2 regions of the Roseburia sp. AF02-12 genome follow, and region 2 is predicted to be linked to the other one. Evidence: a T-box and tRNA genes for the amino acid it is inferred to sense, from the RefSeq annotation. Region 2 holds a T-box; the other holds one or more tRNA genes.
The links. A T-box is a leader RNA that pairs with one kind of tRNA and senses whether it is charged. The one in region 2 lies ahead of DV740_RS02355 (proline--tRNA ligase), so its partner is inferred to be a tRNA-Pro.

Region 1: it has a tRNA-Pro gene. The T-box ahead of DV740_RS02355 (proline--tRNA ligase) is inferred to sense a tRNA for this amino acid. The anticodon was not compared.

Annotation. Positions count from the first base shown of each region.
Region 1 covers NZ_QTXS01000001.1:1,927,910-1,932,325, reverse strand. Annotated here, with positions in the region: gene DV740_RS09435 (GGDEF domain-containing protein) at 25-2,343, opposite strand; tRNA gene DV740_RS09430 (tRNA-Pro) at 2,510-2,583, shown strand; gene DV740_RS09425 (methylglyoxal synthase) at 2,801-3,274, shown strand; gene DV740_RS09420 (Hsp20/alpha crystallin family protein) at 3,379-3,819, opposite strand; gene DV740_RS15195 (hypothetical protein) at 3,851-3,976, opposite strand; gene DV740_RS09415 (Hsp20/alpha crystallin family protein) at 4,027-4,416, opposite strand, start outside.
Region 2 covers NZ_QTXS01000001.1:496,002-500,417, reverse strand. Annotated here, with positions in the region: gene DV740_RS02360 (chloride channel protein) at 1-505, shown strand, start outside; gene DV740_RS02355 (proline--tRNA ligase) at 677-2,380, opposite strand; T-box leader at 2,453-2,680, opposite strand; gene DV740_RS02350 (DUF4340 domain-containing protein) at 2,719-3,282, opposite strand; gene DV740_RS02345 (Gldg family protein) at 3,282-4,416, opposite strand, start outside.

The DNA.
Region 1 (4,416 bases), 1.4 Mb from region 2:
TTACAGCTTATAGAAAAACATAGCCTACTTTTTAATACTTGCACGCCGTTTGACCTTTTCCTCGTAGAGGATTGCATCAGAGTGCTTGAGAATGTCTGTTAAGTTCATCTGCGGATTACAATAGAATTCGTAGATGCCGACAGAGATTTCTACATAAAAAGGTTTATCGCATACGGCATTAAAAGCATCACTCTCTGTTTTCAGATTCTTTAAAAGCTGTTCTTTGAAATCCGGTATATCTGTTAAGATAAAGGATACAAATTCATCTCCACCGAGTCTTGCAGTAATGGCATCTTTCGGCAGGCATTTCCGGAGCCGTTCAGATACGGTACGCAATGCAAAATCACCGGCAAGATGTGAGAAACAGTCATTGATTTCTTTTAAGTGGTCTAAGTCACCAAAGAGAAGATAAGCCTTTTTGCCGGAATTGGATTCTATAGCATGGGATGCCCGTTCCATAAATCCACGGCGGTTCAAAAGCTGGCTTAAGTCGTCATATTCGGAGATATAGCTTAAGATGCTGTTCTGCTCCTGAATGACTTTCATGGAATCCTGTAATTCTTTCTGAATCTGGCGTTCGCTGGCATTTAACTGGATAAAATGCAGGAGTGCACCAATCTGGAGGCTGCAAATCTGCATAAAGGAAATATCTTTCTGTTCCACTTCGCAAAGCAGCAGACCGAACTGTTCATCTCCGGAAAAGAGGATAAATGATGTATAGCAGTGGCTGTGTTCCTTTGGAAGAAAACTGGAAAATCCATTGGCAGTCGTTACTTTTGGACGTTTGCCCGGTTCATGGTAGACTGATTTTTCATCATGGTAATATGCTGCCAGATAGATTTCGTCCGGATACTCTGCAAGCTCATTTTCCTGATGAATGACCGGTTTGTCAAAGAAGAAAAAGAAGGAACTTTTGACATTCATCAGATGCAGCCGCTCCATGATATGTGTAATCGTTTCTTTGAAATTGGCACCGGAGTTAATCAAATCTCTTGTAAAGGAAGGTACAAACCAGGCTTTCCGGTTAGAATCCATGATTTCTTTTTCTAGCTGGAAGACATCCGCAGAATGAACGTATTGCTGGGTAAAGGATAAAATGCCGGAAAGCTGTGTCTGCAGCAGTTCTTCCTCCGAGAAGTTAATCAGTGTACGGAGTAATGAAGTAAGTTGCTCTAGGAGCATTTCTCCGGAAATATGGGGATATGCAGTAAGCTTTCTCAGATAACGAATCAGAGGCTCGTTGGAGAAGTCAGTTCCCTTCCGGATAAAGATTTCTTCATATATATTTTCAAAATATGCATGTAGAACTTCGGTATAGTAATTACGATCTTTTTCGTATGAAATGGAAGAGAATAATTCCTCAGCCATAGCATCGACCTGCTGGTGTATAAAATCGTGCAGCTGCTCCATGCTGATATGACGCAGTGTGGTAAAGCCGGTGTGCAGCTGGCAGCCGCAGGAGCTCCTCTGGTGAAAAATGGCTGACATCCGGCAGGATTGTGGCTTCTTTCCCTGACAGAGCATAAGCGCAGTCTGTAATGCCTGGTAGCTGAACTGGAAGCTGCTGTGGGAAACACTGGTCAGTGGTGGCTCCATGGTTTTTGCGTGGTCAATGTCGTCAAAACCGGTAATGGCAATGTCATGTCCCACCAAAAGGTCTCTTGCAGCACAGACGCGGTATCCTGCCTTTGCCATATTATCATTTGCAAAAGCAATTGCCTCTAATCCCGGGTTGTGGTCTAAGATATATTCCACCTGCTCGGTGACAAGCTCTGAGTAGTTGCCATAGACGACCATATCATCCGTGACCGGAAGCTGATGTTCCACCATAACATCTCGGTAGGCTTTCAGCCGTTCGTTGGAGTCTTTGTTGTTAGCTGGTCCTGCTACAAAAGCAATCTTACGATAGCCATGGACATTCACAAGATGTTCGATACATTGCCGCATGCCGTTGTAGTTGTCAGCAATCAGATATGGGATGTCCGGATCGTCCGGTGTGTCCTCTAACATCAGAAATGGAATATCTTTGTAATGGGAAAGAAATTCCGCTTTTACCTGATTACTTTTAAAAATAGAAAGGGAACCATAAGTGATGATCAGTGCATCCGGCTTGCTGAAATGTACATAATCATAAATGGTATCGAACTGATAATTATAGTCCCCGTCAAAGCTGCAGGATAAAATATCTTTACAATATTGTGGCATCTGAGGGCCCATCAGAAAAATAATATTGACATCTTCTTCTCTGGCACAGGTATAGAAACCCCGAAGTAAGTCTTCTGAGTAGCTGGACTGGGTGTCACCTAACATAATTGCAATGGTTGGTCTCTGGTTGTTCTCCATAATGTGCCTTTCTCTGGTAAAAAAGTTACTTGGCATTGTAAAAGCCATTCTTATGATTGACTTAAGTATAACATAAAACGATTAAGTAGAAAAGAAAATAAAAATATTACTGGACAAAAAATGCGATATATGCTAATATAGTTGAGCGTGTGAAAGAATTAAATAACGATGCGTGGCTCAGCTTGGTAGAGCGCTGCGTTCGGGACGCAGAGGTCGCAGGTTCAAATCCTGTCGCATCGACGAAAAAAACGAGTAGACTGTTAAGTGTACTCGTTTTTTATATGAAGATTTCTACCCCAATATTGTCTGGAATCATCTTGTCATGTTATAATGAACGTAAGCAAGTCAACATATAAGCGTGATTGGCGAGCTGCAATTGTTTATCAGGAGTTGATTTTCACTTGATAAATGAAAAGGTTGGAAAATAATACAATAAAGGAGAAGACACAATATGAGTATGGAACCGGATTTTCTTACTTTGACAATCGGAAAACAGAAAAATATTGCATTGATTGCCCATGATGGGAAAAAGGCAGAACTGATTCAGTGGTGTAAAGACAATGCAGAGACTTTAAAGAAACATTTTCTGTGTGGAACAGGAACAACTGCAAAGATGATTACAGACCAGACGGGACTGCCGGTTAAGGGCTATAATAGTGGCCCGCTGGGTGGAGACCAGCAGATTGGTGCCAAGATAGTAGAGGGAAAAATAGACTTCGTTATTTTCTTTTCAGACCCGCTTACTGCAGCACCTCATGACCCGGATGTAAAAGCATTGCTTCGTATTGCCCAGGTCTATGACATTCCGATTGCCAATAATAAAGCGACCGCAGATTTTATGATTCATTCTGAACTGATGGATGAAGAATATAATCACAATGTGATTAATTTTAATAAGAATATCAGACAGCGGGCATCGACGATAAAGTAATGTCAGCTAAACTACGAGAAACACGCAAAGCGTGTTTCTCACATAAAAAGGAGAGGCGGTGTGAATACTCACACCGCCCCTTTTTCCTTTTAATTATCCTGGTATTATCCCTCAATGGAAATATATTTCTTTTCTTCCACAGCAGGTTTTGCTTCTTTCTTCGGAACGGTCAGAGTCAGGATACCATTTTCAAAACCGCCTTTGATGTCATCCTGAGTAACGCCATCTCCGACATAGAAACTACGCTGGTAAGAGCCATAGTAACGTTCTTTACGGATATATTTGCCATCTTTGTCTTTTTCGTCCTTGTTGTCCTGGTGTTTGGCATTGACGATGAGGTATCCGTCTTTCAGCTCAGCCTGGATATCTTCTTTCTTAAAGCCCGGAAGTTCAAATTCCAGTTCATATCTGTCGTCAAATTCCTTAACGTCAGTGTTCATGGCAGCGCGGTTGTCTGCTGCAGGAGCATTGTAAGCTCCGAATGGAAATACATCATCGAATATATCATCTACAAAGTTGTTTGAAAAAATACTTGGTACTAACATAAGTCATTCCTCCTGAAAATAATTGTTGTAATTAATAATAATGTTTTTTATTTCTGTGAGCCTCTCTGGCTTCCTCAACAGCCTCATGGTCGGCTACATTAATTTTTGCTTTTACTTTCTTCTTCTTTAATGGATGTTTTGGATTTTTATCTGACATAATAACATGCTTCCTTTCTTAATCTAAATCAGATACTATATAAAATTCTATTATCCTTCAATGGCAATGTACTTGTGGTCTTCTACTGCAGGTTTTGCTTCTTTCTTCGGAACGAAGAGTTTTAAGATACCATGTTTAAATTCGCCTTTGATATCCTCTTCGGTAATGCCATCACCGACATAAAAGCTTCGGCTGCAGGCTCCGGAATAACGTTCCTTACGGATGTACTTGCCGGATTTCTTATCTTTATCTTCCTCATCCAAGCCTTTGGCGGCACTGATGGTCAGGTAACCATTTTCTAAGGAAGCACTTACTTCGTCTTTCTTAAATCCAGGTAAATCGATTACCAGTTCGTAACCATTGTCCTGTTCCTTAATATCAGTCTTCATCAGACGTGCGGCTCTACGACCGTAAAGTTTTTTTTCAGTTTTTTTCATGTC
Region 2 (4,416 bases):
TAAATTTATCAAAAATCCTTACCTTCGTGCTGCGGCAGGTGGCTGCATCATTATTCTCCTCACCCTTCTGGCAGGTAATCAGGATTACAACGGAACCGGCGTTAATATTATTTCCAAATGCTTTGACGGCACAGTGGCACCGGAAGCTTTTCTTTTAAAAATTATTTTTACTGCCCTGACTCTTGGTGCCGGCTTCAAAGGTGGCGAAATTGTTCCTACTTTCTTTATCGGTGCAAGCTTCGGCTGTCTCTTTGGAACGTTGACCGGTTTCTCCCCAACCTTATGTGCCGCCATCGGTATGGCCGCCATTTTCTGTGGTGTCACCAACAGCCCGATTACTTCTTTGCTGATCAGCTTTGAAATGTTCGGCTTTGCTGCAATGCCGTTCCTGCTTCTTGCGATTGCATTCAGTTATATGCTCTCCGGCTATTACGGACTGTACCGCAGCCAGAAGATTATGTATTCAAAATTTAAGACAAGCTATATTAATAAACAGACGCACTAACTACGAGAAACACGCTTTGCGAGTTTCTCGAGTTATCGCGGTGCTTGCCAAATCTGCATGCAGGCATGCGATTTTTCTCGCTATTCGCACAAAAAGAACTTCTGCTGATTGTTTTCCAACCGGCAGGAGTTCTTCTCATATCATTCACAATATGCTATTTTTAATCTCTTCTTATAAGTACTTCTGAATTTCTTCAAATACGTTTTCTACCGGAACCTGTTCCTTTAAGGTCTTATCACGGGATGTCACTTCTACGATTCCCTGCTTCATATTTCTAGGACTTACGATAACACGAAGTGGAATTCCAAGAAGGTCTGCATCGGCAAACATAACACCGGCACTTACGGTACGGTCATCATAGATAACTTCAATACCGGCATTCTGCATTTTCTCATATAAATCATCAGCAAAAGCCTTTACTTCTTCATTATCCGGTCTTACTGCACAAAGGTGGACCTGCCATGGAGCAATTTCTTTTGGCCAGATTGGACCATACTCATCATGATGGGCTTCACATACAGCAGCAGCAAGTCTTCCGACACCGATTCCATAGCAGCCCATGATTGGAGTCTGTCTCTCACCATCTTTATCTACATAAGTCATCTTCATGGACTTGGTATATTTGGTTCCGAGCTGGAAGATATTTCCCACTTCAATACCTTTAGAAATACGGACGGTCTTCTTACCACATTTCGGGCAGATTCCACCTTCGTATACCTTAGCAAAATCATGATATTCTGCGTCTTTTACATCACGCTCCATATCAAGTCCTTTGAAGTGGTATTCCTCTTCATTTGCTCCGCAGGATAAGTTATTTCTTCCTTCCAGAGACTTATCATATAAAACCACATGAGGTGCATTGATATGTAAGCCAACCGGTCCGATATAGCCTGCATTTAATCCGCATTCTTCTGTAATAACAGCAGCATGAATCTGATCACCAAGATAATTAACAAGCTTGGTCTCATTGATTTCCAGATCGCCACGGATAAATACAACCACATAGCTGTCATCTGAATTTTTCTGATAAACAACTGCTTTACAGGAGTTGTTTGTCTTATCGCCAAAGAATTCACAGATATCTTCAATAGTATGGATATTTGGTGTATGAACCTTTTCCAGTTCTGCTGATTCTGCGGCTCTTGGAATATCAGAAATATTTTCTGCAGCTTCCATATTTGCTTTGTATCCACAATCATCACAAAGTACAATGGAATCTTCTCCAATCGGAGTAAGAAGCATGAACTCATGGGAAAGGCTTCCGCCCATCATACCGGAATCAGATGCAACGGATACCACTTCCGGAATACCGGCTCTTTCAAAAATACGCTCATATGCCTTGTGTACTCTCTGATAATACTGCTCCAAATCTTCCTGGCTGGTATGGAAGGAATATGCATCCTTCATGGTAAACTCTCTTACACGGATTAATCCGGCACGAGGTCTTGCTTCATCACGGAATTTGGTCTGAATCTGATAAATCATAAAAGGATATTTGGTATAGCTCTGTGCATACTCACGAACCAGCTGTACGGCTGCTTCTTCGTGGGTCATGCCAAGTACCATCCTGGCACCGTTTCTGTCTGTAAAACGAAGCAGCTCGTCTCCGATGCTTTCATATCTTCCGGATTCTTCCCAGATAGATGCAGGCATAACAACCGGGAACTGTACTTCCTGTCCGTCTACCTTGTCCATCTCTTCACGAAGAATCTGCTCAATCTTACGTGTAATTCTCTTTAATGGCAGGAATGAAGAATAGATACCATTTGCCACATATTTGATGTATCCACCTTTTACCATAAGTGCATGACTGTCAATCACACAATCTGCCGGTCTCTCTTTAAACCGGTCACCAACTAATTTTTCCAGTTTCATTTTCTTATCTCCTTTTTCTATTCTTGCAACTCATCTGCTTAAAGCAATATAAAAGCCCTAAGCTATGATTTAGCTTAGGGCGAATGTTTCATCCGTGGTACCACCTAAATTCAGGACTGCTCCTGCACTCCGGCACATCTTCTTATGCCTTCTCTCTGTAACGGGAGAACCCGACATACCTTCACTTCTGCTTGGATATGCAGCTCCAAGACTGGTTCATCATCTTCCGTCAAAAACTCTCACCTGCCGTTTTCTCTCTGAAGGCTTCCAATGATTACTATTTCTCTTCCACACTTTCTCATATATTTTACCAACGGATATTTTACTTGTCAATCCTTTTATTCCGCAATTTCGGTTGTGCTTTCTGCTGCAGTCAAATCTGCGATTCCTTTCTGATAAGTGGTATATACTGCACTTCCTGCCAGATAAATACTGTCAGACTGATCCGTCTTTACATAATACTGGCTCAGCATGTCATTTTTATTTCCGATCAGAAGTGTTGTTGTTCCATCCCCTGTCGTCAGTGTAATGGTATTTGACGGCGTTTCAAGTCCATACTCTGATAAGTCCTCATAATCCTTGATTTCCTGCTCTGCCGTAAGTTGTGCTGTGGTGGCAATCAATGTTTCCATAGTATCCTGGTCTAAAGAAATGCTTTTATCTGCCTCATAATACCATGTATCATCTTCTTTTACAAAAGACAGTGTCTCATTATTATATTGATAAGAAAATGCATTTACATCTTCTGTGTTAACATCTGTCACCGTTACTTTTGAAGCTTCTTCCTCTTCCTGTTTTTTCTGTTCCTGGCTCTTATTCCACTTCGTCAGGCCAACCCATGCCACAATGCAGATAAGAAGCAGGATGCATAAAGCAATCAACTGTTTTTTCTGTTTCTTCATTACTTCTTTCTCCTTCTCATCCAGATTACGATACCGATTGCAAGAAGCAATAACGGAATTACTGCAATGCCGATTACAGCTGATGCAATGACAACCGAAGCCGGTACGGTCAGGGTACTGCTGTCATATTCTTTGACCGGAATCACAACTGCTGAACCGCTGTCTTCCGGAATATAGCTTGCAATGGATTTTGAAAATACGGATAAATTATTTCCGGATACCATACTGTCTGCATCATCCGTAAACATACTCATGGAAGAATATACAAGAATATCTGCGCTTGTATCATCCATGGTTTTTTCCGCCTTTAATCCTACCGTAAACGGTCCTGCAATATCATCCTCCGTCTGCTCTAAGGAACTTGTAGCATCTGTCTTACTGTACGCTGCATCCGAAGTGGTAAGTAAAGGTGTATAGGTTACATTTTCGGTATCGGTATTATAGGTAAGACCTACTGCATACGGTGTAAATACATAGCCATCCACACCGGAAGTCAGTGCACCGCTTTCTACATTTGGCAAAAGATAATATGGTGCCTGATAATAAGAACCGGTATTGCTCTCCATCACCATTCCATCTACTGCAGTAATGCCAAACTCATTTAAAACCGAATAAAAATTACTCATATCAGCATCTGTATAAGATAGCGTTACAAAAAGTTTTCCACCTTTATTGATATAATCAATTACTTTTGACGCATCATCGGATGAAAAATCAGAGGTCGGTCCATTGATAATAAGTGCCTGTGCATCTTCCGGAATGCTGTCTGCCTGCATCAGGTTGAGGCTGTTTAAAGTGACATTTGCTTTCTCAACAGCATCTTTAAAATTACCGTTCAATGCTGTCTCACCATGTCCCTGCAGTTCGTACATAACCGGCATTTCATCGGATGTGACATAGGAAATGGCACTGGTAAGCTGTCCCTCTCCATCATAGCCTGTAGTCTGGCTGCTATAGGTACTGTAATCTATACTGGTTTCATAAATATTACTGTAATTAATTACTTTGGAACGTTTACTGCTTTCTACAATCAGACTCTTTCTGGTGATAGATGTATCATCCGTATAATCCCGGTAAAAATTCGGATAAACGGAGGGGTCTTTATATTCTACCGAAATATGGGAAGATTCGCCT